One region of the Claveliimonas sp. genome, then DNA from elsewhere that is predicted to be linked to it. Evidence: predicted binding sites of a transcription regulator. Region 1 holds the regulator's gene; each other region holds the start of a gene.
The links. Region 1 encodes Rex, which represses fermentation and respiration genes when NADH is low (regulators of the CRP and FNR family bind a similar motif). Its sites were predicted from a motif close to ATTGTTAANTANTTAACAAT; they were not measured.

Region 2: a site for Rex is predicted at 4,667-4,686, ahead of nox (H2O-forming NADH oxidase). Genes of this name have one in related genera too.
Region 3: a site for Rex is predicted at 4,382-4,401, ahead of WJ238_RS08120 (oxidoreductase). Genes of this name have one in related genera too.
Region 4: a site for Rex is predicted at 1,618-1,637, ahead of WJ238_RS06470 (CD0519/CD1768 family membrane protein). Genes of this name have one in related genera too.

What each region holds. Positions count from the first base shown of each region.
Region 1 covers NZ_JAYAZJ010000035.1:6,322-14,874, reverse strand. Annotated here, with positions in the region: gene WJ238_RS01640 (substrate-binding domain-containing protein) at 1-699, shown strand, start outside; gene ppk1 (polyphosphate kinase 1) at 713-2,770, shown strand; gene WJ238_RS01630 (magnesium transporter CorA family protein) at 2,789-3,700, shown strand; gene abc-f (ribosomal protection-like ABC-F family protein) at 3,703-5,625, opposite strand; gene WJ238_RS01620 (redox-sensing transcriptional repressor Rex) at 5,791-6,441, shown strand; gene WJ238_RS01615 (NAD(P)H-hydrate dehydratase) at 6,581-8,077, shown strand; gene alr (alanine racemase) at 8,082-8,553, shown strand, end outside.
Region 2 covers NZ_JAYAZJ010000030.1:486-6,189, forward strand. Annotated here, with positions in the region: gene WJ238_RS01140 (alpha-amylase family glycosyl hydrolase) at 1-943, opposite strand, end outside; gene WJ238_RS01145 (MATE family efflux transporter) at 1,046-2,449, opposite strand; gene WJ238_RS01150 (GNAT family N-acetyltransferase) at 2,654-3,040, shown strand; gene nox (H2O-forming NADH oxidase) at 3,156-4,484, opposite strand; gene rplM (50S ribosomal protein L13) at 4,922-5,350, shown strand; partial or broken gene rpsI (30S ribosomal protein S9) at 5,379-5,704, shown strand, end outside.
Region 3 covers NZ_JAYAZJ010000086.1:12,859-22,012, forward strand. Annotated here, with positions in the region: gene WJ238_RS08105 (sugar-transfer associated ATP-grasp domain-containing protein) at 1-498, opposite strand, end outside; gene WJ238_RS08110 (sugar-transfer associated ATP-grasp domain-containing protein) at 529-1,596, opposite strand; gene WJ238_RS08115 (nuclear transport factor 2 family protein) at 1,702-2,250, opposite strand; gene WJ238_RS08120 (oxidoreductase) at 2,274-4,196, opposite strand; gene WJ238_RS08125 (NAD(P)/FAD-dependent oxidoreductase) at 4,664-6,655, shown strand; gene WJ238_RS08130 (AraC family transcriptional regulator) at 6,878-8,155, shown strand; gene WJ238_RS08135 (hypothetical protein) at 8,152-8,751, shown strand; gene WJ238_RS08140 (SDR family NAD(P)-dependent oxidoreductase) at 9,084-9,154, shown strand, end outside.
Region 4 covers NZ_JAYAZJ010000073.1:81,726-90,879, reverse strand. Annotated here, with positions in the region: partial or broken gene WJ238_RS06475 (MarR family winged helix-turn-helix transcriptional regulator) at 1-215, opposite strand, end outside; gene WJ238_RS06470 (CD0519/CD1768 family membrane protein) at 436-1,602, opposite strand; gene WJ238_RS06465 (sulfite exporter TauE/SafE family protein) at 1,930-2,799, opposite strand; gene WJ238_RS06460 (glucose-1-phosphate adenylyltransferase) at 3,025-4,164, shown strand; gene glgD (glucose-1-phosphate adenylyltransferase subunit GlgD) at 4,166-5,281, shown strand; gene WJ238_RS06450 (hypothetical protein) at 5,404-6,387, shown strand; gene WJ238_RS06445 (site-specific DNA-methyltransferase) at 6,404-7,819, opposite strand; gene WJ238_RS06440 (ABC transporter ATP-binding protein) at 7,898-8,692, opposite strand; gene WJ238_RS06435 (ABC transporter permease) at 8,706-9,154, opposite strand, start outside.

The DNA.
Region 1 (8,553 bases):
ATAGAAGGGGTAGATGACCAGGATGAGATCACAGAATCTGCACAGACAGAGACATCCGGAGAAGATATGCTCCGTGCTGTTGCAGGAGAAAAGAATGGTATCGGCTATGTCACTTACAGTACGGATCTTCAGGAAGGGGATGGAGCAAAAGAAATTACGATAGATGGACAAAAAGCAGAGGATGAAACTATTGAAGAAGACAGCTATCCGCTTACACGAACGCTCTATCTTGCCCACACAAGTGAAGACAAGGATCTGGAAACAGATTTTATAAACTATGTGACGGGGAAGGGACAGGAAACCGTATCAGAGTTTTTTGTGCCCATAGGAGGTAAAGAGATTTTTTTATCTAATCAGGCATCCGGTACTTTAAAAATACACGGCTCCACAACTCTGGCACCGGTTATAGAGCAGTTGGCAGATGACTATGAGAAAGAAAATTCCAATGCACAGATTGAGGTGGAAGTATCAGATTCTTCAAAAGGAATTACAGATGTACTGACAGGAAAATGTGATATTGCTATGGTATCCCGGCAGCTGTATCAATATGAGACAGAAGTATTAGAAGCAGAAGCAGTTGCAAAAGACGGGATCCGTGTAATCGTAAATGAAAAAAATCCGACAGAAGATATTTCAATGGATACACTGGAGAAAATTTACACTGGAAAAATCAGTAAATGGGAAAATACACAAGAATAGAGGATGAAGAGAAATGGATAATGTATATATGAATCGAGAGTTATCTTGGCTGAAATTTAATGAAAGAGTGCTGGAGGAAGCGGAGAATAAAGAGGTCCCTTTGTGTGAAAGGCTCTCTTTTGCGTCTATCTATCAGACTAATCTGGATGAATTTTTTATGGTCCGGGTTGGTTCTTTGCAGGACCAAAGCCTTCTTGGCAAAAAAATCAAAGATAATAAGACCAATATGACTGCAAAGGAGCAGATTGAGGAAATTTTGAGAAGAGTTCATATATTAAATGAACGCCGTGACAAAGTTTATGAAGAACTGATGTCACGTCTGAAAGAGTGGGGATTTTCCCTTACGGATTTCAGAAGTATGGAAAAAAGCGAAAGTGAGTATATGGAAAGATATTTTGCCATGGAGATTGAGCCTTTAATATCACCTACCGTAGTAGGAAAGCGTCAGCCATTTCCGTTTCTTAGAAATAAAGAAATTTACGCGGTAGCTGTTTTGGAAACAAAGAGTAAGAAGCAGAGGATCGGTATCATTCCCTGTACAAATAGCATGGTAGAAAGGCTGATTGCAGTTCCGGACAGGTCAGGAACATATATGCTGGCTGAAGAACTGATTCTGCATTACATGCCGAGAGTTTTTAAAGGCTATCAGATCAGGGCCAAATCATTGATCCGCGTAACGAGAAATGCAGATATAGATGCTGACGCCTTATATGATGAAGATTTGGATTATAGGGAATTTATGGCAGATTTAATTAAAAAAAGAAAAAAACTTTCTCCGGTCCGGCTGGAACTGTCCAGGGAGATGGACGGAGATATCGTAGGTATTCTCTGTAAATACCTTGATTTAGAGGAAGCCAGAGTATTTCGTCAAAGCACACCCCTTGATCTGTCTTTTTCTTCTAAAATCCAGGATATGCTAAGAAAGAACCCGGAATTGTTTTTTGAAAAGCGCACGCCACAGAAATCTTCCTCTTTTGAAGATGGAAGAGGAATTATAGAGCAGATAAGAGAGTCGGATAAAATGCTTTCCTATCCCTATGAATCCATTCGTCCGTTCCTCCGGATGCTAAATGAGGCGGCAGAGGATGAAAACGTGATTTCCATTAAAATGACACTCTATCGTCTGGCAAAACAAAGTAAGGTTGTTGAGGCATTGGTGGAAGCAGCGGAAAACGGAAAAGAAGTTGTCGTTTTGGTAGAGCTGCGTGCCAGATTTGATGAGGAAAATAACATCGAATGGTCAAGACGTCTGGAAGAGGCAGGCTGTCAGGTGATCTATGGTCTGGAAGGCTATAAGGTGCACTCCAAACTCTGTCTCATCACGAGAAAAAATGAAGGAAAGATTGAATATATCACTCAGATCGGAACAGGAAATTACAATGAAAAGACCTCCAGACTGTATACAGACCTTTCTCTTATGACGGCAGATCCGGATATTGGCATGGAAGCATCAGCTGTATTCCAGGCGTTGTCAAAAGGTGAGACTGTGGAAAGTTCCAGTCACCTCTTAGTAGCGCCAAAATGCCTTCAGTCCCGGGTCCTGGAAATGATGGACGAAGAGATAAGGCAGGCAAAAGAAGGACAGCCGGCTTATATCGGATTAAAGTTAAATTCTTTGACAGATAAAAAAATTATTGATAAACTGATAGAAGCGTCGGAAGCAGGAGTGAAGATCGATATGGTGATTCGCGGTATCTGCTGTCTGGTTCCACAGGTAGAGGGAAAAACAGAAAATATCCGTGTCATCAGTATTGTCGGAAGATTTCTGGAACACTCCAGAATCTATATTTTCGGATGCGGCGAGCGGGCCAGATATTACATTGCCTCTGCAGATTTTATGACTCGGAATACTGTGCGCCGGGTAGAAGTGGCGGCGCCTGTGCAGCAGCAGAATCTGAAAGAACGACTTCAGGCTATGTTTGATCTTATGTTGAGGGACAATCAGAAGGCACGGCACGAAACGGCTGACGGCAGTTACCTTTTTGTTCGCATGGAGGATCCTGACACAGTTAAAGTAAACTCACAGGAATACTTTTATGAGGAGGCTTACGAAAAGGCAGGACAAATGTAAGATAAGAGTGGTGGTAGAATGATATGGAAACTCGGAGAGAGGCTGGAGCAGATTGAGACAGAAACATGGAAGGAGACAAGGCCTCCGGCTGTATTTCTCACTGATTCCAAAAATGCCCGCCGGGATTTGGAATTGGCAGGTATACAGTATGAAAATGAAATACAGACCAACAAGATAGGATTTTGTAAACTGGAAACACAGCAGGAATGCCTGGCGGGTACACTTTGTATCCCCAGGCTTTTGGACGTGCTTGGAAGCAGATACCGCATTTACTTTTTTGTGAATCAAGATCATGTTGTACTTGTAGATGATGAAGATTTTTCTATGAGGCTGATCCGAAGGATCAAAAGAAAAAAGACCCATCAAGGAGAAACAAAGGAACGGTTCATATATAATTTTATTGCTGAATTTATGAGCAGAGATCAGGAAATTTTGATGCAGTATGAGAAAATCCTTATGCGCATGGAAGAAGACGTCATGCAGGGGAAAATTGAAAATTTCCAGAGGGAACTGATGCCGATACGAAGAAAACTTCTGACACTTCGCGGCTATTATGATGAAATGATGGATATGGGAACAGAGCTTGAGGAAAATGAAAATGGATTTTTCGCCAAGAAACAGCTCAAATATTTCGGGACACTTTCCAATCGGGCAGACCGGCTGATGGGGAGGACTGCCCATTTGCTGGAATACGCACAGCAGGTGCGAGATCTGTATCAGGCACAGGTGGATGCAAAACAGAATAGTAATATGCAGTTTCTGACTGTGTTGTCCACCATTTTCTTCCCCCTCACCTTAATTACCGGATGGTACGGTATGAATTTTGAAAATATGCCGGAGCTGAAAAACGGATATCCCGGCGTTATTGCACTAAGTTTGATCGTTATTGTTGTCTGTATTTTAATCTTTAAAAAGAAAAAAATTCTCTGATTTTATTCCTGGGAGGCGAGAGCCTCCCATTTTTCATACAGTTCCTCCAATTCAGCAGCGATGTCAGCTTTTTCTCTGGCAAGTTCCTGACAGCGTATAGAATTGGTATATACTTCCTCCAGCGCCATCAGCTCATCAATCTGTCCGTCTCGTTCCTCCAGAGAAGTTATGCGTTCCTCTGTCTTCTTCAGATCATTCTGTCGTTTCCGTTCCCGTGCCTTTTCTTCTTTTTGCTCCTGCCAGCTTAACTTGGCTTCGGAGGCTGCTTCGGCAGCCGGGGCATTATCACAGGATGGAACTGACGCGTATGCGGCAGTCAATTCCTCCCGCTTTTCCAGATAATAGTCATAATTACCGATATAGTTGACAAATGTTTTGTTTACAAGTTCCAGGATCCTGGTGGCCGTTTGGTTAATGAAATATCGGTCATGGGACACATAGAGGACGGTGCCTTTGTAATTATTCAGAGCGTTTTCCAGAATTTCTTTGGAGGCGATATCCAGATGGTTGGTAGGCTCATCAAGAATGAGGAAATTTGCTTCCGAAAGCATAAGCTTTGCCAGGGAAACACGTCCCCTCTCTCCGCCGCTTAAATCTCCGATAAGCTTAAAAACATCATCCCCCGTGAAGAGGAAAGCAGCCAGCATATTGCGGATTTCCGTGTTTGTAAGAGAAGGATATGCATCTGAAATTTCTTCAAATATAGTTTTTTCCATATGAAGAACATGATGTTCCTGGTCATAGTATCCGATATGCACGTTTGTCCCAAGTGTAAAGCTTCCGCTGTCAGCAGGCAAAACCCGGTTCAGGATTTTAAGGAGGGTTGTCTTGCCGGTTCCGTTATCTCCGATTACCGCTACATGTTCGCCTCTTTTGATTTCAAAGCTGACATTTTCAAAAAGGGGCTGGGACGGAAAAGATTTGCTTAAGTGATCTACGGAAAGAACATCATTTCCGCTGACACAGGAAGGTTCCAGCACCAGATGGATATCTGTTCTTTGCTCCGCAGGCTTTTCTATGCGTTCCATTTTTTCCAGCATTTTTTCCCGGCTTTCTGCACGCTTGATTGACTTTTCCCTGTTAAAAGAGCGGAGCTTTTCGATCACGGCTTCCTGATGGCGGATCTCCTGCTGCTGATTGAGATACTCTTTCATCCTTGCTTCACGGATTTGCTGCTTTTTACGGGAGTAATCTGTGTAATTGCCAAGGTAGGTCATAATGGAACCCTGTTCAATTTCAATGACCTTTGTTACCACTCTATTGAGAAAATAGCGGTCATGGGAGACGATAAGCACGGCACCGGAATAATTCAGAAGATAAGTTTCCAGCCAGGAGATCGAATTAAGATCCAGATGGTTGGTAGGCTCATCTAAAAGAAGGACATCCGGTTTTGTAAGAAGAAGTTTGCCTAATGCTACACGTGTTTTTTGACCACCGGAAAGAGCGTCTACCGGTTTGGAGAATTCTTCTTCGTCAAAACCAAGCCCCTTGAGTACTCCCACAATTTCACTTTCGTAGGCATAGCCATTTTCACGTTCAAACCGGTCAGACAAACGGTGATAAGTATTCAGTCGCTCAGTAAGTTGTTCGCCCGCAAGGTTGGGAATTTCCTGTTCAATTCGGCGGATCTCTTTTTCCAGTGATATGATCTCCGCTTTGGCAGTGCGTACTTCTTCGTAAATAGTGTTTCCTCCGGAGAGATTCTGGTGCTGGGAAAGATAGCCAAGAGATTTTCCTTTCGATAAAGTAATGCTACCGCCGTCAAGTGGCAGTTCTCCCACAATCATTTTCAGTATTGTTGATTTTCCAGCTCCGTTGATCCCAACAAGTGCTGCTTTTTCATATTCTTCTATGTGAAAGGAGCCGTTTTTTACAATGACATCCTCACCAAATGCTTTTTCAATTGAATGACATGCTAGTATCATAAATATATACCTCCGGGACTATTATATCGGTGATTTGTGAAGGTGTCAATTTTCTGCAATTCTTTATATAAAATCTAATATTCCAAAGTTTTCCGAACAAAAATTTGACTTTGAACAAACAATTCTATATAATGTAGACAGAAAAAGATTGGGAAGGTGAAAAGAGTGGAAAGCAGAGAAATTTCGCAGGCAGTCATACGGAGGCTCCCAAGATATTACAGGTATTTAGGAGAACTGCTTGAAAATGGGGTGGAACGTATCTCTTCAAATGATCTGAGTAAGAGAATGCAGGTAACTGCATCCCAGATTCGGCAGGATTTAAATAATTTCGGCGGATTTGGCCAGCAGGGATATGGATATAATGTGAAATATCTTTATACAGAGATAGGAAAGATCCTCGGTTTGGAGGAAGAACATGGAATGATCATCATCGGGGCAGGAAATCTGGGTCATGCTCTGGCGAATCATGCAGGATTTGAAAAGCGGGGATTTGTATTAAAAGGCATTTTTGATGTTAATCCTACTTTAAAGGGAATGACAATTCGTGGAGTGCCTATTTATATGATGGATGAGCTGGAAGATTTTATGAAGAACAGTGATATTGAGATCGGAATCCTCACCATACCTAAGGCAAAGGCAATTGAAGTGGCAAATCAGCTGGTGGACTATGGGATAAAGGCGATTTGGAACTTTGCCCATACAGATCTGAATTTGCCGGATAACGTGATCGTGGAAAATGTACACTTATCGGAAAGTCTGATGAGATTATCCTATAATATCAGCCGTTACAACGAGGAACATAGGGCTGAAAAATAGCGGGGATATGACAGCGTGTGAAGTAAGCGTGTGCGAAAGGACAGGCTTTCTTTACACGCTTTTTCAATAGAAAACTTCGTTTCCTGTTGCGGATTCTTTGTTCTATATAAATAAAATAAATAAAAAGGGGGTTGACAGTATGAGATATTTGCCGGATGGAAGACAAATGAAGGCAGCGGATGGGTATACGATACGGGAGAAAAAAATGCCGTCTCTTATCCTGATGGAAAGGGCGGCAAGAACTTTTGTAGAAACGGTATGTGAAACAGATGCAGATCTGTCAGATGTATGTGTTGTATGCGGATCCGGAAATAATGGCGGAGATGGATTTGCTATCGCCAGACTTCTTCTGGAAAGAGGAGCGGGAGTATCAGCCTGTATGGTGGGAAACCCTGATCATTGTACCGAAGAGACAAAGAGGCAGATTCAGCTTTTCCGGGAGGCAGGAGGAACCATAGAGGAAGGTTTTACGGAGAGAAAATGCAGCCTGCTTATCGATGCCATATTCGGGGCAGGGCTTAGCAGGCGTGTGGAAGGGCATTACCTGGAATGTATTCAGGCGATGAACCGGTCAGAGGGGAAAAAAGTGGCAGTAGATGTACCCTCCGGAGTTTCCACATCTACCGGAGAGGTTGTAACCGACGCTTTCCGGGCAGAGCTGACAGTCAGTTTTCAGTGTGAAAAACTTGGCTGTGTACTTTATCCGGGGAAGGAGTTTGCCGGAGAAGTAAAGGTAACGGATATAGGAGTCGATGTCTCAGCGATGCCGGGGGACAGAGATGTAGCCTATGCGCTGGAGCAGGAGGATGCGGCGAAAATGCTGCCGAAGCGCAGAGAGGATTCTCATAAAGGGACTTATGGAAAGGTTCTTATTATCGCCGGAAGCAAAGGAATGGCCGGAGCAGCTTATCTGGGCGCACTGGCGGCCTATAAGACGGGGGCAGGTCTGGTACAGATCTATACGTCAGAGGATAACCGGGCTGTACTGCAGACGCTTCTTCCGGAGGCAATCGTTCGCTGTTATGATTTCTTTGACGAACGGGAACTTTTGCAGCTGCTGAAATGGGCGGATGTGGTGAGTATTGGTTCCGGGCTTGGAACCAGCGACAAATCACGGAGGATTTTACAGGCAACACTGGAAAATGTAGAGGTTCCCTGTGTTGTGGATGCGGACGGATTGAATCTTTTATCTGCGCACAGCCGCTATATGAAAAATCTTGTCCGTGGTCAGTTTATTTTTACTCCCCATATGAAAGAAATGTCCAGGATAACAAGGAAATCAGTGGAAGAACTTCGAAACAGCCGAATGGAAATATTAAAGCAGTTTGCCGGAGAATATGATGTTACATGTGTACTGAAAGATGCGCGCACGTGTATTTTCAGTCCCGGGGAGCATCCTTTTGTGAATTTGTCAGGAAATGCGGCTATGGCAAAGGCAGGAAGCGGAGATGTTCTTGCAGGTGTGATCACAGGTCTTCTTGCACAGAAAATGTCCTGTTTTGATGCAGCGGTCCTAGGTGTTTACCTTCACGGACTGGCAGGAGATGAGGCAAAAAGGGAGAAGGGAAGCTACAGCGTGCTTGCAAGAGACCTGGCGGAAAATATCGGGACTGTTCTGAAAAGACTGGAGGAATGATCGTATGAAAAAATACAGCAGAGTCTGCGCCAGAATAGATTTGGACGCAGTGGAATATAATCTGGATATGATGAAGCAAAACATCAAAGAAGAAACGAAGATGATCGGCGTGATCAAGACGGACGGATATGGCCATGGCGCCGTGCAGATTGCCAGATATGTAATGGAAGAAAAAGATTATATATGGGGATATGCAGTTGCCACTCTGGATGAGGCTGTTCTATTGAAGAAAAATCAGGTGAAGAAGCCGGTTTTGGTTCTGGGCTGTATTTTCCCGGATCAGCGGGATATTATGATAGAGCAGGAAGTACGTATGACCTGCTATACATTGGAAATGGCAGAAGATATTTCCAAGAGGGCACAAAAATTGAATCAAAAGGCATATATCCACATTAAACTGGATACAGGAATGTCCAGGCTGGGCTTTCAGATTACAGAGGAGAGTGTGGAAGAGATCTGCCGGATTGCTTCTTTGC
Region 2 (5,704 bases), on a different contig from region 1:
TTCCATAGTAAATGCAGGGAATGCCCGGCATTCCAAGAAGAATCCCGTAAGTCAGGGGAAGGTGGTTTTTGTTTGTGAGAATGCTTGCGATCCTGGTGACATCGTGATTATCTACGAAGGTCATCAGATGTTTTCCGCGGTACAGGCACCATTGTTCCGGGCCGTACTGACGCTGAAGTGAATGGGCAATCTCAAACATATTCATGGAATTAAAACTGGAATAAATTCCTTTATAACATTCGTAATTTGTACAGCTGTGGAGCATTTCATCGTTGACAATACGATTGTAGTCTCCGAAAAGAACTTCCCCGATCAGGACAAAGTCTTCTTTCAGTTCCTGGGTATAGGAACGCAGACGGCGCATAAAATCAGGATCCAGGCAGTAGGCCACATCCAGGCGCAGGCCGTCGATATCAAAAGTATCCACCCAGAATTTGACACATTCCAGAAGATAATCCGTCACAGCGGGATTTTGCAGGTTCAGCTTTACCAGCTCAAAATGGCCTTCCCATCCTTCATACCAGAAGCCGTCATTGTAGCAGCTGTTGCCGTCAAAATTGATGTGGAACCAGTCCTTGTATGGAGAATCCCATTTCTTCTCACAGACATCTTTAAAAGCCCAGAATCCTCTGCCGACATGGTTAAATACGCCATCCAACACAATTTTTACATTGTGATTGTGAAGATCCTGGCAGACGTCGGCAAAGTCTTCGTTTGTCCCCAGACGGCAGTCGATGGTTTTGAAATCGCGGGTATCATAACCATGATTGTCGGATTCAAAAATCGGGTTCAGTAAAATAGAATCTACACCGAGTTTTTCCAGATATTCACTCCACTCCATAATTTTACGTATACGCGGTACACATTCCCCGTCATTATGAACCGGAGCCCCGCAAAAGCCGATAGGATATATTTGATAAAAAATGCTATTGTAAGCCCACATAGTTTTAACCTCTCTTTGTCATTATTATTGATTATTATATTAGACTGGATCATTTACAGTCCTGACAGGAGCTGCTCCTGATCAGTACGTACGAAATTGTGTTTATATTTTACTACATTTAGAAGATTCTGTATACATTTTCCCACTGTCTGATATATCAACATAGTTTTTCCTGTGAGCGAGCAGATGACGGAACCATATAAATAAGATAATTCCTTTGAAAATACTGGAAATAGTAATACTCCACCAGATTCCATTCAGTCCAAGTGGCGTATGGATCAGGAGCATAGCAAACGGGATGCGCATACCTGTCAAAACGATGCTGGTTACAGAAGGGGGCAAAGTTCTGCCAAGCCCTGCAAATGCACCGGCGGTGGTGATCTCAACACTCATGAAGAGCTGGGACACGCCAAGTATCATGAGATAATCTACTCCCATGGGGAGAATGTCTGCTTCTGTAATAAAAAGGCGGAATACAGGGGCAGGGAGGAAAATTAGCAGTAGTGTACAGAAAAGTCCCCATACAAGAACAACTTTCATTGCGCTGTAATATCCTTTTGGGATTCGGCTGTATTTTCCGGCACCATGATTTTGAGCAAGAAAAGAGTTTACAGCAGCGGCAAATCCATCTGCAGTCATCCAGGAGATGGATTCAATCTGTGAACCAACTTTTTGCACTGCAACAGCGGCATCTCCATATCCTGCAACGAGCCGGGCAATGATCATGGAAATACCTGTAAAAATCATATTTTGTATGCAAGTTGGGAATCCGATTCTGACAATAGAAGAAAAATGACTTCTGTCCGGGATTCGAAATAGTTTTATATGGCAAAAAATAATGTTGTCTTTTTTGGCAAAGACAAAAAAGATAAGGGTTACTGTCGCCTGTGCCAGTACAGTTGCGATAGCCGCTCCGGCCACACCCATGACAGGAAATGGTCCAAGTCCGAAGATAAGTACCGGATCCAATATCATATTGATAAGAAGGCCGGTTAAAGTTGCCATAAAAGAGGAGCGGCTATTGCCGGCTGCAGTAAATATTCCGGTAAGTGTCTGGTTTAAAAAAGAAAAAATGACACATCCGCAGGTGATTTTCAGGTAAATGCGAGCGTCGGCGATGACCTGATGTCCGGTCAGGTTAAAAAATCCGATCAGCGGATTGGAAAACAAGATACAGACCAGTCCGAAAACGAGGCCGAAAATTATAGAAATATGAAGTGCGGCTGTTGCGTAGTTGGCTGCATCCTTGGGACGGCCAGCTCCCAGCACATGCCCCACATTTACCTGACCGCCCATTTTTGGCAGAGCAGCAAGACCATTGGAGAGCCACATGTACATTCCGGCAGCCCCCACTGACGCGACAGCATTGCTGCCGACTCTTCCAATCCAGAGCATATCCGTAAGGTTGTAGGCGGTTTGTATCAAAGAGGTGGCCATAATGGGAACGGCGAGCTGTGTCAGAGATTTCAGCACAGGGCCGTTTACGAGGTCAATATTTTTTCTCATAGATGATTCCTCCAGAGTGTTCTTTCATTAAAGGATGATAGCGTCGGTGTACAAGGGGCAACACGGTTGGTGAAGGGTAGATTTTGTCCCCTTGTACACCGACGCTAAAGTAAAAAAATCTAATGCCAACATATTATACTCTTTGCACAGGAGGGAAGGCAAGAATCAAATGAGCGAATTGAGGTTAAAGGAACATCCGCTGCACTGAAAGCAGAATATAAAGTAAACGATACAGAGCTCGCGGCTTCGGTTTTCCTGCCCTTTGTCAATCAAATATGGCAAGGCGATTATGATATAGAGCGGACTCAAATTGCATTGTCTAAGACACTGAATATTACGGCGTATGATAATGAAATGCTTGTAGGGTGTCTGCGCATTCTTACAGACGGATATTTTTTTGGAACGATTACAGAATTACTTGTTCTTCCGGAATATCAAAGGCAAGGGGTAGGCAGTAAGCTTCTTGAACTTGCAAAGGAGAACACTCCTACTATGTTATATTTTGGCGCGCAGCCGGGAGTGGAAGGATTTTATGAAAAGAACGGATGTCAAAAAAGTCTGCAATCTTACACGATAGATAAAGCGAAATAACCGCGGTCAGTATAGCTGCATGAAAAAACAGGAAAGACCTTCTATCCCTTCCTATAAAGAAATGGAAGGGATAGAGGGCCTTTCTTATTTTTGTCTGCCTCTTGCAGGCGGATTTTTATTTTGCGCTAAGTGCAGCCATAGTAATGTAGTTATACGGCTGATTGAAATGAGGAAGGAAGAAAATGTCCAAAAGTTTCAGTTTATCAATAGTTACGCCCTCTTCGATTGCAAGGGAGAACATATGGATTCCCATGGAAATATCTTCTGTTGAAGCCATTTGTGCACCTACAATGCGGCGGGAATCTGATTCGTATACGATACGGATTTTAACTTTTGCGTTTTCCTTCATGAATCCCGGTCTTTGCAGGTCTTCGTAGTCAGTATATTCCACACTCATATTGTTTTTCTGTGCAGCGGCAACGGACAATCCGGTGGAAACCATATTGTAGCCAAAGATGGAAATGCCGTTGGAACCCTGTACTCCAATAGCGTCAAGGGTGGTTCCGCCAATGTTGTGAGCGGCAATAATTCCTGTGCGGACTGCATTGGTGGCAAGTGCGATATAAGTCTCAGCCCGAAGCGCGTTGGAGTAGATTGTGGCGCAGTCGCCTACGGCGTATACATCTGGATCGCTTGTCTTTTGATGTTTATCTACTTTATATGCTCCGTTCCGGAAACACTCCAGATGATCTTTTCCAAGAGCGTTGTTTGGAAGAAAGCCAATTGCGTTGATGACAAGATCTGTCTTATATTCTCCCTTATCTGTCACAACTGCTTCTACATGTTCTGTGCCTTTGTAGGCAGTAGCGCGCTCGCCATAATGAAGCTCGATTCCATGTGCAGCGAGATTTTTGTCCATATCTTCTGCAAACCACGGATCATAATAGCTGGCAAGGGAAGTGGGAGCTACATCGAAAAGGCGGACATTTTTGCCCCGGCGTTTCGCTGCTTCAGCAATTTCCACACCGATGTATCCGGCTCCGATGACAGCCACATCTTTGACGTCTGGATCGCTGATCTGGCGGTCTACATTCTGGCCGTCCTGGAAAAGTTTCAGGAAACTGATCCCTTTTAAATCACTGCCGGGAAGTGTCGGCGCAATTGGAAGAGAACCTGTAGCAAGGATCAGCTTGTCATAATTCTCTTCAAAAGAAGAGCCATCTTTTATTCTACAGAAAACAATCTTCTTTTCAAAATCTACCTTTTCTACCGTTGTTTCCATGCGGATAACAGCGCCCTTTGCTTCGAAAGCACTTTTATCGGTATAGAAAAGATTTTCATAAGAATCAATCTGGCGTCCGACCCACAGTGCAGTTCCGCATCCAAGATAGCTTAAGTTCGTGTTCTGGTCAAGCATAACGACCTTCTGATCAGGATAGTTGTCCAAGAGAGTGTTGGCTGCAGCAATTCCAGCATGATTTGCTCCAATAATTACAGTTTTCATAGTTGTTCCTCCTTTGATAAATAGTTTTTGATAGGATTTTACTTTTTATAAATAAAACAGCCGTATATCCGTACTGTTTGTTTTTTGGATGATAAATCTTTCTGATGTCCGGAACACATACCTAAAAGGTAATAATAACTATTACTGTTATTTTTAAGACGATTATAGGATAAAAGAAGAAAATTGTCAATCTATAAACAAAGATTAGTCCGGAAATATTTATTCCAGATTTTTGCCAAATAAAATAAGGTAAAAATACTGAAGAAATACAGCAAAAAATCCATAAAAACAGTTGACACGCGTGGAAGCGTATAATATAATAATGCAGTATGACAAAAGGAGAAACAGCAGGCACCAAAGCCCCGGAACCTGGCTGATTTCGATATAATATCTATAAGTAAACGCATAGAATGCAACGATTCATAGGAGGTAAACCAATGAAAACTTATATGGCTAGTCCAGACAAGATTGAAAGAAAATGGTATGTAGTTGACGCTACAGGATATACATTAGGACGTTTAGCATCAGAAGTAGCTAAGGTTTTGAGAGGAAAGAACAAACCGGAATTTACACCGCATATCGACACAGGTGATTACGTGATCGTGATCAATGCAAAAGATGTAAAAGTAACCGGAAAGAAAATGCTTCAGAAAATTTATTACAATCACTCTGATTATGTAGGCGGAATGAAAGAGACTACACTGGCAGAGATGATGGATAAGAAACCGGAAAAAGTAATTGAGCTGGCTGTAAAAGGAATGCTTCCGAAGGGACCTTTAGGAAGAAGCATGATTAAGAAACTTCATGTATACGCTGGACCAGAGCATGCACATCAGGCTCAGAAACCAGAAGAACTGAAATTTTAATCAGAGGTCGAAAGGAGGATATTAAGAAATGGCTAACGGAAAATTCTACGGAACAGGAAGAAGAAAAAAATCAATCGCAAGAGTATATTTAGTACCTGGAACAGGAAAAATTACAATAAATAAAAGAGATATCGATGAGTATCTTGGACTGGAAACACTGAAAGTTATCGTTCGTCAGCCGCTTGTTGCGACAGAGACAGAAGGAAAATTTGATGTGATCGTTAACGTAAAAGGCGGCGGTTACACAGGACAGGCAGGAGCGATCCGCCACGGAATTTCCAGAGCTCTTCTTGAGGCAGATGCTGATTACAGACCGATCCTTAAGAAAGCAGGCTACCTGACACGTGACCCACG
Region 3 (9,154 bases), on a different contig from region 1:
GCCGCCGCTTTTTTGAATATATTGCAGAGCTTCCTTTGCCTCTTCCTCTGTCCTGGCAGAAAGAACGCGGATTCCCTGCCCCATTCCTTTGCAATTAGGTTTGTAAACAACACGGCCGCTCTCTTTTGCCATTTCTCTTAAGCTTTTGGCATCTGCTTCAGACGCACGCATGCACCATCGGCCATAAAAATCCCCAAACACTTTTGAAAAGATATACTTATTCATAAGCATTCCGATGTAACGTCTGTCTGTAAATTGCTTCCGAAATTCCATCCGTGTCCAAAGAGTAGAGATTGTCTTCTTCTGTTCCGGAGTCAGGTGATAATACCCCGTCCATTCATATTCTGCAAATGAAATGTGGTTTCTCTTCTTAGCCTGCAGGATATCCCGCTCCACATCTTTTGGATCCTCTCCGGATTTTTCTGCATACTCACCTGCAAATTGCCGTATATGCTTCCTTGCGTTCAGATATCTTTTGGCTTCATCTAACTGCTTCATCACAATCCCTCTTCTCCTGCATCTGTGTGATCAGATCCTCCAGCTCATGCCTGCGTCCTTTTTTTCCACCATCTGCATAGCTCCCATCTGCGCCGTACAGTTTGCTTCAACCATGCACCAGCCTCTGTCCCTGGCAAAAGCCAGATCCCATCCGCAGTAATGGTTGTCCGGGATCATCATCGCTGCTTCCTTTACCATTGCTACAGCTTCCTCCCACCGGGGAATCCCGAACCCCTTAAACTTCACTTTACTGTCCGGGTGGCACTCATAACTGTGGCCTTTTTTATCAGCGCCGTCCGTATAGATCACTCCGCTGTCCGGATCGATCAGTGCGCTGATCCCGCCGGCGCTGAAATTATCTACAAAGCTGCCCTCCCTTCCCATTCTAAGAGAAGGATGAAACAACCTGATCTCCGGCTCGTTTTTTTCGTTTCGGATAATAACAGTAGGAATGCGGAGTGTATTGACGGACCCTTCGTGTATGCGGGCCATCTCCCATCCCTGTTCGATTTTTTCTTCTATAACAGCGCCATATTTCCGGTAATGCTCGTGGGCGTCTTCTACCGAATCGTACATGGCGATATTTTCAATTCTCACTGCCTTCCCAAATGCTGCATATACCGGTTTCACTACATACTCACCATGACGGCCGGCAAATTCCTGCAGCTTTTTCAAATTTTCCTGGGTCGGATCTTCATTTTTTCTGATGCGGATGACTTCCCGCTTGTACATATTCTCAAATTTCTTATACGTCCTGTATTTATTTTCCAAAATGTCGGTGTTTTTTCGTTTATTCATCCGGGGATAAAAACTCATTCGTATTCCTTCTGTAATGAAAGACGCCCGGTATTCCGGATCTTTCCCTTCATAATCATAGAGAAAGTATTCGCTGTAGTAAGAACCATATTTAAAAAGACTCCGGATCATATCCCTCTTCAGCCTGCGAAGATACCGACGGTCCTCAAAGGCTGCCGGGCCTTTGTACTTCTCAATGATCTCATCCATCTTATCCCGTTTGCGCCAATAATAATTACCTTTGCGGTACCATGTCTCAAAACGGATTTTTTTGTAAATTTTTCTGCGATATTCCCGCAGCATCTTTCCCACCTCTTCTCTTCCCGTCTTGTCTGTTCAAATCGCCGTTTTTGCAAATATACCGCTATACCAAAACAGGCACAGCGGCATATTTGCTGTTTTTCTTTCTTATTTTGTTGTTTTTCTTTTTGCGATTTTCTTTTTCTTTGTAGCAGGGCGGAACATACTGATACGAACACGGTGTGTCGCATCTCTTTGGGATGACTCCTCAAAAATGCGGAGATATCCGGTATCCTGGATCAGCCACTGTCCGTCAATCTTTACATATTTATCCGTGTAAATAGCAGACCCCCTGATCTCCAGACCTTCATAAGTATCGCCCTTATCAAAAAGCAGATCATCCTGCAGATACCATTTTCCATAGGCAACTGTATCGCTCTCAAACCAGATCTGCGGATTATGTCCCTGATGCAGAGTGATTTCTGTTTTCGGCATCGTTTCTGCCAGATAATTTGTAATCTCTTTCGGACCGTGGAATACCAGTTTACCATCAGAGTATGATGTCTCAATATCCGGTGCCATAGTGGCTTCCATCGCTTCCCAGTCCTTTGTATCCATTGCGCAGAAATATCTGCTCTTCAGTTCTTTAATTGCCTGTACATCCTTCAGCTGCTGCACTTCTTTTTCCAATGCCTCAAGACGTTCTTCAATTGTCATAATATCCTGTCCTTTCCTTAGTATTATACGTTCATTCCAACTGCGTATGCGTCGGCTGTCGCATCAATACCCATTCCTACTTTCTTCGCGTCACCAATTACATCATAAGCGATTCCCAATTCTTCACATTTTGCTTTCAGATCCTCTGTCTTCCGGGATGTCGTTCCTACAGAAATTACAAGAGTGTCAAAATGGCGGGTTTTCTCGCTTGTCTTTTTGAATTTATCTGTAAACTTATATGTAATCTCATGGTCGCCGATGCTTGTGATATTGCTTCGGTTGCTCTTCTGGATCGTCTTGCCCGGATACTCGATATCAAGGAACATCGTACGCAGCATACCCATCTTGTTTCCGACACGCTTTTTATCCATAATACGGACATCCTTCACACCTTTGTTGATCAGATACTGGGCTGTCTCGCAGCCGATCAGACCACCGCCCAGGATCAGCACTTCTCCTTTGGCCTCTGCTTTATCTGTCAGAATATCTTCTGCAGAAACAACGTCTGCTCCATCAATTCCCGGAATATCCGGTTTTACATATTCAGAGCCGGTTGCTATGATGACATGATCCGGCTTTACTTCTTCAATCAGCTCAGGTGTTACTTTTGTACCAGTCTTGATCTCAATACCTTTCTTCCTGCACTGCTCAATTTCCCATTCTACAGCGGCAGCAAATTCTTGCTTCTTAGGTGCTTTTCCTGCCAGCACAAATCTTCCTCCCGGATTTTCCGCTGCTTCGTAGATCGTTGGATTGTGTCCCCGCGCTTTCAGAAATTCTGCTGTAACCAGACCGCCGATACCTCCGCCGATCACCATAACATTCTTTGGCGTTTCAGCTTTTGGAAGTCCTTTGTATTCCAGACAAAGCATAGGATTTCTCGTACAGGTAATATGTTTCGCATTCGGATCGATAACCTTGTCATAACATCCTTCTGTACATCCGATACAGCGGCGGATATCCTCCTCGCGGCCTTCTTTTGCCTTATTGCACCACTGTGGATCAGCCAGCTGTCCTCTTCCAACCGCGATCATATCGATCTTTCCTTCGCGGATCAGTTCATCTGCAAGTCCCGGCATATTGACACGTCCCACTCCGATAACAGGAATGTGAATACCTTTTTTTATTGCTGCAATATTATCCATATTAAATCCCGGCTCCAAATTATAAGGAGGAACCTCATAAACAGTTGCAAGACTGCGGGCATTCCCTCTGGAAAGATCCATGGCATCCACGCCGGCTTCTTCTGCCCAGTTGATAAACTGGATGGTTTCTTCTACTGTTGTAACCTTTGGAAGCATCTCATCAATGGCGTCGATACGCATGATCAAAGGCATATCATCCGGCATATTTGCACGCATTTCCCGGATTACCTCCAGACTGAAGCGGCAGCGGTTTTCCAGGCTCTGATTGCCGTACTCATCTGTTCTCTGATTCAAAGAAGGATTCATAAATTCATGAGGCAGATAAGTGTGCGCTCCGTGAAATTCCAGCGCATCAAATCCGGCTTCCACGGCAAATTTTGCCGCCTGCCCGTACTGTCTGATAATTTCATGAATACGCTCTACTGTAAGATTGTCCGGTGTTTCCAGCTTATTCGTTTTATCAAAAAACTCCTGGGGAACAAATCCTCCATGCCAGATCTGCACAGCAGCCTTTCCGCCATTTTCATGGATCGCATCTACAATTTTCTTCAGCTCATCTCTGTGGTGCTCATTATAAAGGCCAAGATACAGATAGGCGTGACATTCCGGACAGATTGTAGCAATCTCCACAATATTCAGTCCGCAGCCTCCTGCTGCGATCGCTCCATGATATCCTGTCAAGTCTTCCGCTACATCATGTTTGTTTTTTGCCATCTTTGTATTCATCCCCGGGAGAACTACTCTGTTTTTCAGCTCCAGTCCTCTCAGTTTAATCGGTGAAAACAATGCGTCATAACTCATTTTCCAAACCATCCTCTCTTTTCTTAATACAGATCTTTCATCTGTATCCTCCTTCTGGCAGATACGGGAATTACCTGTCAGAAAATGTTTGAATATAATTCATAGTATTTCATTTCAGTGTATTTCATTTCAGTATTTAGTTTTATAATGGTGATGAACAGATTACATAGCTGTAATCCTTAAAAGTTGTTTAAATTTTAACACTATCTTTACATTCCTGCAGGAGCAAAAATTTGATTATTATATACAAACAATGTACAAAATTTCGATTTTTAATATCACTATTGTCTAATTGCCAAGAGTTCTCTCTGAATTTTGTAGTGATTTTTAAATAAATGTCCTGTTTTACAGAAATACTTTCTCACGATTTTTTTTGAAAATGTAGCTTGATTGACAAAAAAATGTGCATTCTCCCTCTTTCAGTTCGTTTATTATTTTATTAAAACAAACGTTCAGGAGGAAGTTTTATGATAACAGATATGAAAAATTCAAAGCTTTTCAGTCCTATTCAGATTGGAAGAACCACTCTGAAGAACAGAGTGGCAATGGCTCCTATGAGTATGGATTATGAAGCAGCAGACGGATCCGTCCCGAAAAAGCTGGCGGATATTTTTGTACGGCGCGCCGAGGGCGGCACCGGCTATATTGTAATCGACGCTGTAACTGTCGACAGCAAATATCCTTATATGGGAAACACGACATCTCTGGATAAAGACAGTCTTGTTCCACAGTTTAAACAGTTTGCAGAACGCGTCAGGGAGGCAGGCAGTGTTCTGATTCCTCAGATCATCCATGCAGGTCCCGAATCTATTTGCGGATACCGTAAGATCGCACCTCTCGGACCTTCTGCCAATGTAAACGCCAACTGTCATGTCAGCCGTCCTGTTACGGTAAAAGAAATCCAAAAGATCGTAAAACAGTACGGTCAGGCTGCACGCCGGGCGGAAGAAGCCGGATGCGGCGGCGTCAGTCTTCACTGCGCTCACGCCTATATGCTTCCCGGTTCTTTCCTGTCTCCTCTCCGCAACAAACGAATGGATGAATACGGCGGAGGTCTGGACAACCGCGCAAGATTTATTCTGGAAGTCATTGAAGAAGTCCGAAAAAATGTAAGCCGGGATTTTCCGATCTTCCTGCGTATTTCCGGCGACGAACGTATGATCGGAGGCAACTCTCTCGAAGATATGTTGTACCTGGCTCCCAAATTTGAAGCGGCCGGAGTCGATATGCTTGAAGTTTCCGGCGGTACCCAGTATGAAGGACTGGAGCATATCATCCCCTGCCAGAACAAGAGCATCGGTGTAAATGTATATGAAGCATCTGAAATCAAAAAAGTAGTAAATATCCCTGTTTTTGTTGTTGGAAAGATCAATGATATCCGCTATGCAGCAGATATTGTAGAGCGCGGTCTGGTAGACGGTGTATCTATGGGACGTCCGCTTCTTGCAGATCCTGATCTGTGTAAAAAAGCCTATGAAAACCGGTTTGATGATATCACGCCATGCGCAAGCTGCGGCGGAAGCTGTATCACCCGCAGCGAGGCAAGTCCACAGTGCAGATGCCATATCAATCCGAGAGTCGGAAGAGAATATGATTTTCCGGAAGTTCCGGCTGAAAAATCCAAGAAGGTACTGGTGGTGGGCGCCGGTCCCGGAGGTATGATGGCTGCTGTCACAGCTGCAGAAAGAGGACACCAGGTTACTGTCTGGGAAGCTGATAAAAAAATCGGCGGACAGCTGAATCTGGCTGTTGTTGCCCCCGGCAAACAGGAAATGACCAAATGGATGGTGCACTTAAACTATCGCGCTAAAAAAGCCGGTGTAACTTTTGAGTTTGGCAAAACGGGCACTGTAGAAGCGGTTCGGGAATTTGCTCCTGACGCCGTGATCGTAGCTACCGGCGCAAGACCTTTGATCCCGCCGATCAAAGGAACACAGGATTATCCGGTCCGTACAGCTCACGATTTCTTACGCGGCAAGATTGTCATTCCGCGAGGACGTGTCTGCGTATTGGGAGGCGGCGCCGTTGCCTGTGAGACTGCAGAAGTTCTTCTCGAAAATGCACGTCCTAATTCCTTTACCAGGGGATTTGAAGCCAGCATCGGTGATGTGGAAGTCACAATGGTGGAGATGCTGCCCCAGCTTCTCACCAATGTCTGCGCGCCGAACCGTACTCCGATGGTACGGAAGCTCAAGAGCAAAGGTGTGGATATTAACGTAAATTCCAAAATCCTGGAAGTAACAGATCACGACGTAAAAGTACAAAGAGCAGACGGCACGGAGGAATGGCTCCGCGGATTTGACTATGTACTTTTCGGCCTCGGCTCCCGAAATTACGATCCGCTTTCCGAAGAACTGAAGACATTTATTCCTGAAGTATATGCAATCGGCGACGCGGTGAGAGCCCGCCAGGCAAGCTTCGCTATGTGGGAAGGTTTTGAGGCCGCTTACAAATTGTAAATACTATAGACTGTAAAAGACATTCTACTCCTGGAAAAACTGCAGATGCTATGTAGTATCTGCAGTTTTTTCTATTTTTACCTTTCTTCGTTTCAAAATCTGAAAATCCAAAAAATTTATGTGCCTCATTGATTTTTCTTTTTCAATATGCTATCCTTTTCGCATACTTGGAGTGTCATATTTCGACATTTGCCACAGAAATCAGAGAGGTGACGTATTATTGTGAACAAAAAGATCTATCCCTTATGCGAACCGCCAAGAAACGGCATATTCTGCGGTCCTGACAAGTATCTGAAGCTTCAGGAATATACCGTCAGTACTGAAATGTGTCCGATCATGGAGTTTGACAGCTATTTTATTCTTGTAAAAAAAGGGCGTGGCATTTTTATTATAAATGGGGAAAAATTTGCAGTGGAGCCCGGCTGCATATCATGGATCCAATGCTCGCAAGTTCTTACAATCTGTCCGGATTTTAATGAACAACTTCAGCTATGGGTCTGTTCTTATGATTATCAGCTTTTAAACTATTATTCTTTCAGCAGAATATCTTTTAATGAAGAACAGGAAATTGTCAACAGTCTTCCTGTAATCGGTCCGGATGGCTCCGAGGTGGAACAGATCATCCACTTATTCGATCAGTTCCAGAAACTAGGCAAGAAGAAATCTTACGGATCAGCTATCCTGCGCAGCTCTTTTCTCCGTAAGATCGAACTACTCTATAACCGTGTGGCACAGAGCGCAAAGGCGAGCTACCAGTTTGAGTCTTTCCCCTTGAGCCGGAAGATCAGCCTGTATATCGCTACCCACAGTAATGCGCCCCTGACTGCATCGGACGTAGTCGATAACGTATGCCCTTCTTCAAGTGAAGCGTCTCTTAATCATACGCTTCTTGTCGTTACCGGGCTGAATTTCGGCCAGTATCTGAACCGGATGCGGCTGGCGCATGCAATGGCATATTTTCTTTATGATAATCTGCCTTTTAACTACATATCTTCGATTTCCGGTTTTAATAAAGAGATTTCATTTTTCCGTCATTTCAAAGCCATAACGGATATGACACCCCTGGCTTACCGGGAACAGATGCTAAGCAACGGTAAAGACGGACGGATCTATCGGGGAACGATAATGAGTGAACCTCTTCTGTCTGCCATCACTTATCTATATGACAATATGACTGAACCTATTGATGCAAATATTATGACCCGGGATCTTTACACTACAAAAAATATCCTGCGCAGTCAGTTTAAAGAAAAACTGAATGCCAGCTACAAAGACATTCTGCTTCAGTTCCGGGTGCGCTATGCAGAATCTTTGCTGGCTACCACTAACCTGCCCATTCTGGATATTGCTATTGAATCCGGTTTTGGTTCCGACCGCACGATGACGCGGGTATTTTTCAATATCAACGGCCTTTCCCCTGGCGAATTCAGAAAACGGCAGCGTCGGGAAGAACAGGACGAAAAAGGCATCCCGCCTAAAACCATAAAAGAAAGCAGATGATGACTATGCAAAAGGATTCCACATCAAAAAGTACACAGAATAAACAAAAATCTTCCCCCAGAAATAATTCTACGTTTTCCGGTGCACATGATTATTTTTCCAACAACGTGCTTCCACAGGATATTCATGCGCGCACACGGCATATTAAAGCTCCGACATCTTACATTAACAATCAGGAGCAAACTTTTCTTCTGGTTCGTTCGGGAACAGGAACGATATATGTAAACGGAATGGGGTACAAACTGAAGCCGAACACTTTAATTTATTTAAGTCCCTTTCACCGCTACCGCCTGCTTCCCTCCAGCCAGGAGGAACTTACCATTGCAGAGGCGCGCATCAACAGCAGTACCTACGTATATATGATCGCGAATCCATATCTGAAATATGAGCATATGGTTGTTCCATCGCAGCCGCCGATCGCCTGTCTCGAAGGGCTGCCGGCCCAGATTGCCAATGATTCCATGGATGCCCTCTTAAGCGAGACTGAAAATCATTCCAAAGACAGTATCCATTTTTGTTTCTGTTATATTATGGACTTTTTTGGCCTGATCACTGACTGTATTCCCAAAGGTTATCTGTCTCCTTCAGAAAAATAATATAAAGGGTACAAAGCAGAGGCGCTATCAGAGGAAAATTGTAAAAAGAGTCATTGTTAAAAATATATTTTTAACAATGACTCTTTTGCATTTTCACCGGTTTCCCCTTCTTCAAGTTCTATACGTCTGTCAAATTGACTATAAATTCTTACTTTTTGTCTCTTTGTTTTAGCATAAAGCCACAACTTTCCAACCGTTGTATGATCAAAAATATGTTAAAATATCGACAGTCATTGGATGACACATTGGTGATGGACTTTCGAGGTGACGGGAAAGCTTCGAAAACAAAAAGAAATTCACACATATTTACATTCAGGAAAGGGGATCAAACAATGTTTGAAAACGAATTTGAAGGAAAAGTTGTACTGGTTACTGGTGGTACCACAGGCATTGGATATGCCAC
Region 4 (9,154 bases), on a different contig from region 1:
AGCGCTCCTGTTGCCGTGGATCTTCTTACTTTAAATTCCTTTTCCAGATCCCTCTGAAAAAGATCCCTGTTCAAACCTTCTAACAGAATAAAATGCAGAATATGTTTCTGCATATTAGTCAGTTCTCTTTCTTCCTCCGCGTCCTCTTCATAGGACATCTGTCTTTTCAGCTGATGGGAAACACGGCTGATCCACTTTCCCGCATCTTCTCCCATTTTTCCTTCCGTTCCTTTCCTTCATAATTGTTCTGTAGCTAACAATTTGGTAGCTAACAATATAAGTAGTATATGAACTTTTCACAAAATTGTCAACATGGTTTCTGTAAAATCTACCGTAAGAAATTTCCTGTTGAATAAGAAACAGCGGGCTGCCGCGCCATCACTGGCACAGCAGCCCGCTGTTTTACTCTGTAAAATTTTTGCATTCGTCACACAGTTACATAATCATGCCGACAAGCTGAAAAATAAAGTTTGCTGCAACTCCGGCGCACAGACCGCCGATCGTATGACTGATGATAGCTTTTCCTGTCATATGCGGACAGTTCAGGGCAGACATCATGCCGACATGTGTGCTTAAATATCCGCTCCAGCACATACACATTGCCGTAAACACAGCAATATCGTTTGCGTGGGCAATGCCTGTGCTTACCATCTCCGGCACAAGGCCAATTGCCGCTCCGGCAGCTCCAAGAGCCGTGATCGGAACTGCCACTGCAGAAGCAGAAGTAAAACCAAACAAAGGTTTCAAAATGAAGTCAATCTTCTCACCAATCCATGGAAGCAGCGCTACTCCTTCATATGCGGCTCCGGTGTATGTTCCGTCTGCAGAAGGACCGTTTGTCAGCATCATTACGATGGTGCAGATTACAAGCACTCCCGGAATGATAGCCATACCCACGTTAACACCATTTTTACCTCCGTCCAGCAGAGACTCCAGAAGTCGTCCTCCTACACTTCCGCCCCGCACTTCGCGCTGGTTCAGGAAATCGTCAAGAGATTCTCCTTCTTTAGCCGGAATACAATATTCTGTAACTCCAAATTCTTTCTTGGTAAAGATCATCATGATCCTTACGCTGACGATACTTCCTATAATCGCCCCAAGATTTCCGATCAAAACAGCCAGTCCGAGATTTTCTCCCGGCGCATTGATTCCAAGCATAAATGTTGTGACGATCAGCCCCATACCAAAGGCTGTCCCAAGATTCGTCAACGCCGGCAGCTGGAACTTTTTAAAATAACGCCGGAAGTTTCTGTCTTCTGCAAGACCCAGAATCGCCGGATTATCGGACAGATATGTTGTCATGACTCCAACAGAAGCCGCTCCCGGCAGGTTGTACAAAGGCTTCATCAGCGGAGTGATCGCTTTATTCAAAAGGGCAATAACTCCAAATTCAGACAATACTCCGGACAAAGCTCCTGCAATAACCGCAATCGCCATGATATTAAATACTGTGTCTATCAAAAGCTCGTATGCGGTAGCCATCAATGTCTGCATCATGTTTGCCCCGCCCATTTTCATGGCAATGCCGCCAAATATCAGCAGAAAGATCACCAGGAAAATGAAGGCCTCCAAACTGACCGCTTTTTTGTATCTCTTCTCCATACTCTTCTCCATTTCTTTGTTAATTTTAAGACAATCTTTTGTCTTAGTCCTGATTAGCATATACTAATTTTCTGTAAATTGCAACTTCTTTTTTCATGTCCCTAAAATCATTTCTGCAGTTTTTTTATTTTTTCAACCGCCTGTCTGTAAATTTCTATTTCGTGCGAGTGCGCATCCCTCAAAGCGTTTTATTCGATAGGGAGTGAAATTTTTTGTCCAAACAAGAAAAGAGTTCCGCCTGCGGAACTCCGCAGGCGAAACTCTCATATTTATCTCTTACATTTTCTGTGATATCCTGCCGGCTCCGGACAGAACCGAAGCGGTATCTTAACCTCTCTTCTTCGCATCGTGGAAGAACATTACTGCACAGATTACCATGACAACGCAGACCAGATATGTCAGTACTGTCAGCGGAAGCGATGTAACGATAAATCCGGCGATCAATACGCCGATCGCGCCGCTTATGATCATAGGTATCGTGGACGCACGGTTGTATTTGCCTTCCTTGATGAACGTAATACCACATGCCGGACAAAGGTATGCGCAGGATCCCATCATAACAGGAAATGCCACATCAGCGCTCATACCGAGCAGAAGAACGATAGCCATACATGGTGCATAGAGTCCGATCCCTGCTGTCATAAGAATACCAAGAATGAAATTAGCAATGACACCCACTGCCAGCAGTCCGCCTGTCAGTCCTCTTGCTGTTCCAAGGATACCGAAAGGTCCTACTTCGTTGATCTTGCAAAGAGTAATAGCTGCCACCAAAATAAGTGCGACACCCATCACAACACGAATTTTCATAATGTCAAGCCGGGAAATAATTCTGGCTCCGATCACTGAGCCGACAATAGATGCTGCAATCATAAGAACCAGAGTCAACGGATCCATATCAATCCTCTGGATAAAGATAGTGGCTTCCACACAGATAGGAATACCGAATGCTACATTTAACGTACCTGGAATCAGGTCATCATCAACAGCCTTGTTGAACTTCCATGCTGATGTAGCAATCGCATAACTTCCAATTCCAAGCGTATCGAAAAAGTTAGCGATCATACTGACAATCACATTGTACCCCATTTTGCTCTTGTCAAGTTCATCTTTGTGGGCTACCACATCCTTCACCAGCACTACAAAAAATACCGCTGCGAATACCCACATAATAATAAGTAATATCGTTGCTGCACTCATAAAATTCCCTCCTTTGCAACCTCTTTGTATATTTTATACAAAAGATATAACTTTATTATACTATTTTTGTTAAAAATATGTCAAGCATTATTTTTATATTCTTCTATTTCTTAATATTTTTGAGATTATTTTAGAAATTTCTCAGATTTTTTCGCACAAAATCATGGAAAGTAACCGCTCTGGAATATATAATAGAAGTATCACACAAAGGAGGAGGGCGCATATATGAAACAAGATAATATGTTAGCCATGATCTTAGCCGGCGGCCGTGGTACAAGACTGCACGAGCTAACCAACAAAGTTGCAAAGCCTGCCGTTTCGTATGGTGGTAAATACAAAATCATTGATTTTCCAATCAGTAATTGTGCCAACAGTGGAATCGATGTTGTAGGAGTTCTTACACAGTATGAATCCATTCTGCTCAACAGCTATGTAGCTGCCGGAAGACGCTGGGGACTGGATGCAAAAAACAGCGGCGTCTATGTTCTTCCGCCCCGTGAAAAGGCGGACGCAAATCTGGATGTGTACCGGGGTACTGCCGATGCGATCTCGCAGAATATTGATTTTGTAGATACCTTCTCTCCGGACTATCTTCTGATTCTTTCCGGAGATCACATTTACAAAATGAATTATGCAAAAATGCTTCAGTACCACAAGGAATGCGGTGCCGATGCTACGATCGCCGTCATTGAAGTTCCGATGAAAGAAGCGAGCCGTTTCGGAATCATGAATACCGATGAAAACGGACGTATCGTTGAATTTCAGGAAAAACCGGCAGAGCCTAAGAGCAACCTTGCATCTATGGGAATCTATATTTTTGACTGGAAACTGCTTCGCAAAATGCTTATCTCCGACATGAAAAATCCTGATTCCAGTCACGATTTCGGCAAGGACATCATCCCTACTCTGTTAAAAGAAGGGAAAAACCTGTACGCCTATAAGTTTAAAGGCTACTGGAAAGATGTTGGAACGATTGATTCTCTCTGGGAAGCAAATATGGATCTGCTGGACAAGAACAACGAGCTGGATCTTAACGATCCCACCTGGAAAATCTATACAGAAGATGCCACAACGCTTCCACAGTATATCGGACCGGATGCCGAGATCAAAGAGGCCTTCATTAACCAGGGATGCATCATTGAAGGAATGGTGCAGAATTCTGTATTGTTCACCGGAGCACGAGTAGGCGCCGGCGCAAAGATCATCGACAGCGTTCTGATGCCCGGAGTAGAGGTGGCAGAGGGCGCGGTTGTACAGCGCGCACTGGTTGCTGACAATGTAAAGATCGGCAGGGAAGCCGTTGTGGGAAGCGCTGACAGCGAACACATCGAGCTTGTAGCCAAACGTGTAAAGGGGGTTGAATAGTATGAATAAAGCATTTGGTATTGTAAACTTTTCCGGAAACCATATCTGGGTAGAAGGTCTGCAGCCTTATCGCCCCGTCGGCGCTTTTTCCTTTCTCGGAAGATACCGTGTCATTGATTTTCCGATCTCAAACATGAGCAACAGCGGTATTGACCAGATTCAGGTATACATTCGCCGCAAGCCCCGCTCTCTGACCGAGCATCTTGGCACAGGCCGTCACTATAATATTAATTCCAAGCGCGGCAGACTCCACATTTTGTTTTCGGAGACCGGTTTGGATCATGACATTTACAACAACGACATTGCAGCGTTCCAGGAAAATATGGAATGCATTGAGCAGGTACACTGCCCCTACGTTGTCATTGCACCCAGTTATATGATCTACGCCCAGGATTTCAGTACACTGCTTCAGACTCACATTGATTCCGGCGCTGACATCACGCTGCTCTATCATTCTACTGATGACGCCAAGGAAAAATTCCTGAACTGCAACACTGTGAACCTGAACAGGCAGAAAGGTGTCCTTTCTCTGGAAATGAACCGCGGAACTGCCAAAAACCGCCACATTTTCATGGATACTTATATTATGAAAAAGGAATTGTTCATTGAGCTGATAAACAAAGCGCATAAGACCTCTTCCATGTACAGTCTGGCAGACATTGTCAACGCTTCCTGTGAAGAACTGGATGTGCGCGGCGTTTCCCACCGCGGATATTTTGCAGCCATTACCGATTTCAAGAGCTATTATGATGCAAATATCTCTCTGATCGATTTCAAGACAGCACTCAGCCTGTTTGATGACCAGTGGCCGATCTACACCCGCACAAATGATTCCTGCCCGACTCAGTATTTTGAAGGTGCAGACGTAAAGAACTCCGTTGTATCCAACGGATGCCTGATTGAAGGAACGATCGAAAATTCCATTATCGGACGCGGATGCGTCATCAAGAAAGGCGCCGTTGTCAAGAACAGCGTTATCCTTCCTGATGTTTTAGTGGGCGAAGGAGCTCATATAGAAAATATTGTTGCAGACAAACACGCACAGATTACCCATGTAAAGGAGATCATCGCTGATCCTGCATCTCCGGGATATATCCGAAGAGATGATAAAATCTGAAAATATCCCCGCCGGAATCCCAATTATATTCCGGTGGGGATATTTTTCTGCTGTTTTTTCTGTTATAATACATCTATCTAACTGGATATACATACAAATTTGGAAAGAGAGGCTGACAGATCATGGATCAGTTAAACCAATATCTTACACAGAAATACTCTCCTTATTATATCCCCGGCTCCGGAAGCGGGGACATCCTTATGTGGGGAACAACCCGGGATTCACAGATCATTCCCGGCTTTCTTTCTTTGAATGTGGGAGTGGATTATGATCCCCTCTCTCCTAATCCGAATCTTACAAAAGGAATGATCACCGACACTCTGAATCAAAGTTATGCGGATTTTGACGGGAACTCTCCTTTTGCCGCCTTTTTCAGGATCTTCCGGCTGCTTTCATACCGCGCGGACCTTCCCTGCATTTTTATCGCATATCCGACACTTCCTGCATACAGTGATGATCAATGGGAAAAGACGCTGGAAGCATATCCTTTGGAAGATGTTCGTTTTTATGTTTGGAATTTGAAAGAATCCAAAACAAAATTTTTGACGGGCAAAGAGCTGAAGAACGAGATTTATTCTATTCTGGATGTAAATTTCCAGGATCAGGGCACCGGAAAGGAAAAAAATAAAAGCATTCACGATTATTTTCATTACTGGAGCCGCTGCTTTTTATCCGCCCATATCCGCAAGCAGGACTGTGATGGAATCCTCTTTGACAAAAGCGGAACAAACTGTTCCCTGATCGAGATCAAACGTTCTTCCAATCCGCCCATCCCCAAGTGGCGTCCCTATATTGACGATGAAAACAATTACCGGAATCAGCTTGCCTTTGCCCGCAGTCTGAAAGCCTGTTTCTGGCTTCTCCAGCATGAGGGAAACCCTGTCACAGAAACAGGACAGGTGTCTTTCTGGGATATCCGGGGTATAAATGAGACGGAGGCAGAGCGCCTTCGCCGTCTTCAGGCAGAAGGACATCGCGGGGTACATGGCGACTATCTTACCTGCTCCCGCTTTTTCTCTCCCCTGCCTGTCTCTGCAGAAGAGGAAAACCTTCCCTCTTTACATTCTCTGATAGAGTCTTTTATTGACTGCAGCCCGGGAGACTGATCCTTCTCCTCATTTATCATTTTTCTTCAAAATCTGTACGGAAATATTTCAGATTGGCGGGAATTCCTTCTACCTTCCCGCCATCCTTCATCCTGTATCCTTCTATCACTCTCTTTAATCTTATATAAGTAATCTCTTCACAGATGTGATTTTCATTGTTCGTACACAAAATGAAATGGCGCTTTCCGCCATCCTGGCGGTTCTGTTCCAGAACTGCCTGTCCTGTAGTTCCGCTTCCTGCAAAGAAATCCAGTACAAGGGCATCCTTCTTTTTCAGATACCGCAAAAGTATTTTTATCAGTTCTACCGGTTTGGAATATTTAAATACCGTTTCCCCCTGAAAAATACGCTTGATATCCGCTGCGGCATTTGCGTTGAGCACAGTCTGGATCACATTTTTGTAGGGCGCGCATTTCTCCACGGGATTTCCTTCATTATCCACGTTGAGATAAATTTTATAGCGGACTGCCCAGCCATTTTCCTTTCTTGAAGAAGGCATAATTTCCAGAAATCCGTTTTCCCTGGCCCATTTCACTTTCTCCCTGCTCCATTTCCACGTCCACCCATCCCGCACGAACTCTGTACGCCCGTTGGGATAAACAGGTGTGCCGTCGGGAGCTTCGATGGCATAATTCAAAGCGTCGCTGTATCTTACGCTTCCCCGATCCAGTGAGTCATAGTAAAAAGGCCCTCTCTCCTCCTCGTATTCATCTGTAAAGCGGTAACGCTTCCTGTCATAGGCCTGGTAATTTTTATCGAAAATCTGGTCTGCCCTCCGGATATCCTTTACATAGACCAGGATATATTCTGTAATGGTGGCAATCCCTCTTGCATCAGACGCACCTGTTTTTTTCTGCCATATAATATTTGTAACAAAATTCTGCTCTCCCATGATCTCGTCGCAGAGCAGTTTCAGAGCATATACTTCGTTGTCATCGATGCTGATAAAGATTACACCATTGTCGGCGAGCAGTTCTTTTGCCGCTTCCAGTCTTTCTGACATAAAAGAAAGCCACTTACTGTGCCGGAAGCCGTCCTTTTCATCCACAATAGCGTCATCATAAATAAAATCTTTGTTTCCTGTATTGTAGGGCGGATCAATATAAATGCAGTCCACTTTTTTCCTGCATGTTTCTCCAAGGAGCCTTAGGCTGTGCAGATTATCTCCCTCCAAAAGGTAATGGTATCCGTCCTCCCGCCCGGCCATACTGATCCTTCGCTCTTTAACCTCAGTAAAAACAGGAACTTTCGTCTGCATTTCCTGGTCGATCCGCTCCTCATGCTTTTCCCAGACCAGTCCGTACTTCCTTGTCGTCAGTTCTTCTTCAATATCGCGAACTGTAGACAGTGAAGTCTCATCCGAAAGTCCCTCTTTGATTTTTTCTAAAAATTCCAGCATCTGCTGACGCTTTTTACCGGACAGATTTGTCATAATGTACTCCTTCTGCTGTGAATAGTAACACTGTAGGTACAGTATAACAAATTTTTATAAAAATGTGAAAGAGTTTCCTTAAGACAGCATCATCCTGTCATTGGCAAACTCATCGCCGCTCACTTCCTCAAATTTTGCCAGAAGATCCGATACGTGAAGATTCCTTTTCTCCTCTCCGGACACATCATATATAATCCGTCCCTCATGCATCATGATCAGACGGTTGCCATGCGCAATGGCGTCCTTCATGTTATGGGTCACCATAAGCGCTGTCAACTGATGTTCCTCTATTATTTTATCGGAAATGTCCAGCACCTTGGCTGCTGTCTTCGGATCCAGCGCTGCGGTATGTTCATCAAGAAGAAGCAGCTTCGGCTTTTTCATAGCTGCCATTAAGAGAGTTACCGCCTGCCTCTGGCCGCCCGAGAGAAGTCCCACTTTGGTGCTAAGTCTCTCTTCCAGTCCAAGATCCAGTTCTTTCAACTGCTCTTTATAGTTTTCCCTTTCTTTTCTTGAGATTCCCCATCGCAGCCCCCTTCTTGCTCCCCGGCGAGCCGCAATAGCCATATTTTCTTCAATGGACATCGTAGCGGCAGTCCCCGTCATCGGATCCTGAAATACTCTTCCAAGATACACCGCTCTTTTATGCTCCGGAAGCCGTGTAATGTCCGTACCATCTACAATAATATTTCCGGAGTCCACATTCCACACACCCGCTATCGCATTGAGCATAGTAGACTTGCCGGCTCCATTTCCTCCGATGATCGTCACAAAATCTCCGGGATTCAGATTCAGGCTTGTTCCTGTGAGCGCCGCTTTTTCATTTATTGTCCCTTTATTAAATGTCTTATAAATTTCTTTGATCTCCAGCATGTATCCCATAGTTTTAAGCCCTCCTCTTCACTGAGCGTTTTTCTTTCAGATATGGTACTGCCAGGAATGCGGCCACCACCAAAGCGGAGAAAAGCTTCATATAATCCGAAGGCATCTTCAGCCACAATACAAGTGCATATGCCACGTAATACAGGATCGCACCTACAAAAACCGCTGTCAGAGTATAGGCAAAGGCAATCTTTTTGCCCGCACACAGTTTTCCGAAAATAACCTCACTGATAATAACAGCTGCAAGGCCTATGACAATCGCTCCACGGCCCATGTTGACATCTGCCGCCCCCTGATATTGAGCCAGTATACCGCCGCAGAGTCCTACCAGCCCGTTGGAGATCATCAAAGCCAGCACCTTCATAAAATTCGTATTGATCCCCTGAGCCCTCGCCATCTGTGGATTACATCCCGTAGCCCGGATGGAAGCGCCCATTTCCGTTCCAAAGAGCC